Regions from separate parts of the Enterobacter sp. B79-1 genome, predicted to be linked through region 1. Evidence: predicted binding sites of a transcription regulator. Region 1 holds the regulator's gene; the other holds the start of a gene.
The links. The regulator Fur, encoded in region 1, represses iron uptake genes when iron is present. The targets are predictions, from matches to a motif close to ATAATAATGAGAACNACTATCAA.
Positions count from the first base shown of each region.

Region 2: sodA (superoxide dismutase [Mn]) is a predicted target of Fur. The motif match lies at 1,429-1,451, and genes of this name have one in related genera.

Region 1 covers NZ_JBYAZJ010000001.1:1,426,266-1,428,468, forward strand. The annotation lists gene fldA (flavodoxin FldA) at 69-599, shown strand; gene fur (ferric iron uptake transcriptional regulator) at 891-1,337, shown strand; gene chiQ (ChiQ/YbfN family lipoprotein) at 1,440-1,766, opposite strand; gene chiP (chitoporin ChiP) at 1,814-2,203, opposite strand, start outside.
Region 2 covers NZ_JBYAZJ010000010.1:62,593-64,795, reverse strand. The annotation lists gene yiiM (6-hydroxyaminopurine reductase) at 1-663, opposite strand, end outside; gene sodA (superoxide dismutase [Mn]) at 735-1,355, opposite strand; gene rhaT (L-rhamnose/proton symporter RhaT) at 1,644-2,203, shown strand, end outside.

The DNA.
Region 1 (2,203 bases):
TATTATTGCCCTTATCCGTGGACAAATTGCGCCACCATACCATTAAGTTTCAAGAGGTTATTTTACTCATGGCAATCATCGGCATTTTCTTTGGCAGTGATACCGGCAATACCGAAAATATCGCAAAAAACATTCAAAAACAGCTCGGTAAAGACGTTGCCGATGTGCACGACATCGCCAAGAGCAGCAAAGAAGATCTCGAAGGCTATGACATCCTGCTGCTGGGTATACCGACCTGGTACTACGGTGAAGCGCAGTGTGACTGGGACGATTTCTTCCCAACCCTGGAAGAAGTTGACTTCAACGGTAAGCTGGTCGCGCTGTTCGGTTGTGGCGATCAGGAAGATTACGCAGAATACTTCTGTGACGCACTGGGCACCATCCGCGACATCATTGAACCACACGGTGCGGTGATTGTCGGCCACTGGCCAACGGCGGGTTACCACTTTGAAGCCTCTAAAGGCCTGGCAGACGACGACCACTTTGTCGGCCTGGCAATTGACGAAGACCGTCAGCCGGAACTGACCGCTGAACGCGTTGAGAAATGGGTTAAGCAGGTTCGCGAAGAACTGAACCTCGACGACATTCTTAACGCCTGATTTCCCGGTGGCGCAACTCCGGTTGCGCCCGCTTACCAGGTAAAACCGATTAAATTAATTGCTACAAACTTTTAACTTTTTCGTTCAGACCTGTACAATATCCCCCTGGTAAAAAGTGGATGCCATCGAACAAGTTTGTTGGTGATACCACGTTTTTATAAGCATACTTTGCTTGAGACTTGCAGTTTTCATTTAGTCATGGCAGTTCTATAATGAGACGCATTATCCCAAGTGCATTTTCTGTCACTTCTTCTTTAGAAGTGAATCGTTTAGCAACAGGACAGATTCCGCATGACTGACAACAATACCGCATTAAAGAAGGCTGGCCTGAAAGTAACGCTTCCTCGGTTAAAAATCCTTGAAGTGCTTCAGGGGCCAGACAATCACCATGTCAGTGCGGAAGACCTCTACAAACGTCTTATCGACATGGGTGAAGAGATTGGGCTGGCAACCGTGTATCGTGTGCTGAACCAGTTCGATGACGCGGGCATTGTTACCCGTCATAACTTCGAAGGCGGCAAATCCGTTTTCGAGCTGACCCAGCAGCACCATCACGATCACCTGATCTGCCTCGATTGTGGCAAGGTTATTGAATTCAGCGATGATTCCATCGAATCACGCCAGCGTGAAATCGCCGCACGTCACGGTATTCGCCTGACCAACCACAGCCTGTACCTGTATGGTCACTGTGCTGAAGGCGATTGCCGTGAAGACGACCACGCGCACGACGCGAAATAATATCGTGTTTATACTCTGAGCCAGCCGTAAGGTTGGCTTTTTTTTGCCTGTTTTTGGGCAAAAAAAAGCCCGGTGACGCAGCGCCACCGGGCGTAAAGCAACTTATTTATTGTTACTGCGAATATCGCTCCAGATCTTATCGCAACGCTTCGCCACTTCCTGATCGTTACCGGTTTTACGCGCCTGAATGCAGGCCTGGTAATCCATCACGCGGACGTTTTCCTGCGTCGCAAACTGCTCATGCGCTTTCTCTTTCTTCAGCACGTTCAGCACGCTCTGACAGGCTTCGATTTTCTCCGGCGACCCTTCCGCTGTATTGATACAGGCGCTATAGGCCTCCTTCAGGCGGGAATCTTCTTTTGGTGCCTCAGTCTGAGCACACGCCACCAGCCCTGATGCCAGCAACGCGACGATTACGATTTTTTTCATCATGTGCAGTCTCCATACCGGCGGGACGTTGCCCGCCGGTGTGTTCATCAGAAGATAGTAAATGGCGCGATAACCATGAATTTCACGTCACGTTCATCCTGGAAGATGTTGCCGTAACCGCCCGCGTAGCTCGGGATATCGGAGTGGTTGTCATACTGCGTGAAATGCAGTTTGAACATCGTGCCTTTCGCGCGGCCATCCTGCAGGGTGTAGATCGCATCCAGGCTGTAAGAAGACTCTTTCAGACGATAGTTTGGATCGTAGTACGCGTCCGGTGTCGCCATATCCGCAGGTTTTGCGTCCCAGGCGTAAGCGTAAGATGCACCCACCGCCCAGCCAGGCAGGTTCCAGTTTTTCAGGTCATACATTGCGCCGAAGAACAGCGCTTTTTCACCATCGGCGTTGAAGTCAGAGCGGTTATCCCACCAGATATCAAG
Region 2 (2,203 bases), on a different contig from region 1:
CAATCTCCGAGAATTATCCTCGATCTTGCCGCTTACGCGCCGCTTCTGCATGGTTCTGGTCCAGCTGGTCGATAACCCCGCCGCCGACAGCAGGCGATGGTACTGCTCGTCGTCAAACGGCATATGCCACGCAATGGCGCAGGCGTCATACACCGAGACATCGCTCAGCCGCGACGCGAGCTCCAGCGGCGCGTCCGCGGAAACCTGCCCTGCCAGCACCACGCGGTACAGCCAGCCAGTTTTACCCGCATTTTGCAGCTGCTCGGACATATCGCTGATGCCAAAATGGTAGTTGAGCTTGAAGCACGGCGAGCGCGGCTGCGTCACCTGAATCAGGGCGTCACCCCAGCGGTAAATATCACCGATAAACACATTTTTTTCGGTCAGCCCTTCGGTCGAGAGGTTCTCGCCAAACGCGGGGGCAACAAACAGCTCCGCCTGTTCGGGGAATTCGGCTTTCCAGTGATGATAGTGCTCGCGCGGATAGTGGCACAGCGCGCGCTCGGGCCCGCCGTGGATTTTCTTTTCGGCCTGCTCGTCACCCGCCAACCCGAGGTCGGTTAGCGTCAGCTCGCCGTCGACCTGAATTTTAGCGATGGCGCTCGGGCGGCTGCCGTCATACTCCCTGACCTTGCCTGTAAACACATTCACCGGGTAATGCATTGCTGCCTCCATTACGCAGATACAAAAAAAGCGAGTCATAAGACTCGCTTCTCACAGGCGTCAATGCAACCTTATTTTTTAGCGGCGAAACGCGCTGCTGCTTCGTCCCAGTTCACCACGTCCCAGAAGGCTTTGATGTAGTCCGGGCGACGGTTCTGGAATTTCAGGTAGTAAGCGTGCTCCCACACGTCCAGGCCCACGATTGGGAAGCCGGATGCGCCAGAGATCGCTTCACCCATCAGCGGGGAGTCCTGGTTAGCGGTAGAAACCACCGCCAGCTTGTCGCCTTTCAGAACCAGCCACGCCCAGCCAGAGCCGAAACGGGTTGCAGCGGCTTTTTCGAATTCCGCTTTGAAGTTGTCAACGGAACCGAAGTCGCGCTCGATAGCCGCTTTCAGGTCGCCCTGCAGGGTGGTACCGGTTTTCAGACCTTTCCAGAACAGGCTGTGGTTAGCGTGGCCGCCCGCATTGTTACGCAGAACGGTTTTCTTGTCCGCTGGCAGCTGGTCCAGCTTGGTGATCAGCTCTTCAGCAGGCAGGTTAGCGAACTCAGGCAGGCTTTCCAGCGCGGCGTTCGCGTTGTTCACATAGGTCTGGTGGTGTTTAGTGTGATGGATTTCCATCGTCTGCTTGTCGAAATGCGGTTCCAGTGCGTCGTAGGCATACGGCAGGGATGGCAGTGTATAACTCATAATCCTCTCCATTATTGTCGGGCGGCACAGCTGTTAATGCCGCGTAAGCAGTTGGTTCATTATAGTTAATTAAATGATATTGAAAATGATTATCAATGCCGTAGTTTTTATAAGGTTATTCAGTTTTCGATTAATGGCGGAAATGTGAGTCTGCTCACGCGGTTAACGTGCTGATTGCCATCCAGAACAAAAGTGCGGCAACCTTCTGAAGGTTCCCAAACCGCCTAATTTTTACACTCATCAAGTCGGCGGGAAGCCACCGACTATAAAAACGATGAGGATGTAAAAATGAATCATGCGATTACGGTGGGTATCTTCTGGCATTTGATAGGCGCGGCCAGTGCTGCCTGTTTCTATGCCCCGTTTAAAAAAGTGAAAGGCTGGTCATGGGAAACCATGTGGTCCGTTGGCGGTACCGTGTCATGGCTGATTTTGCCGTGGACCATTAGCGCCATGCTGCTCCCGGATTTCTGGGGCTACTTCTCCTCCTTCAGCGCCTCTACCCTACTGCCGGTGTTTCTGTTCGGCGCGATGTGGGGCATCGGCAACATCAACTACGGCCTCACCATGCGCTATCTCGGCATGTCGATGGGCATCGGCATCGCGATTGGCATTACGCTTATCGTCGGCACCCTGATGACGCCGATCCTCAACGGCAACTTCGACGTGCTGATCAACACCCAGGGCGGACGAATGACGCTGCTGGGCGTGCTGGTCGCGGTGATCGGCGTGGGTATCGTCACCCGCGCGGGCCAGCTGAAAGAGCGCAAGATGGGCATCAGGGCCGAAGACTTCAACCTGAAGAAAGGGCTGCTGCTGGCGGTGATGTGCGGCATCTTCTCGGCGGG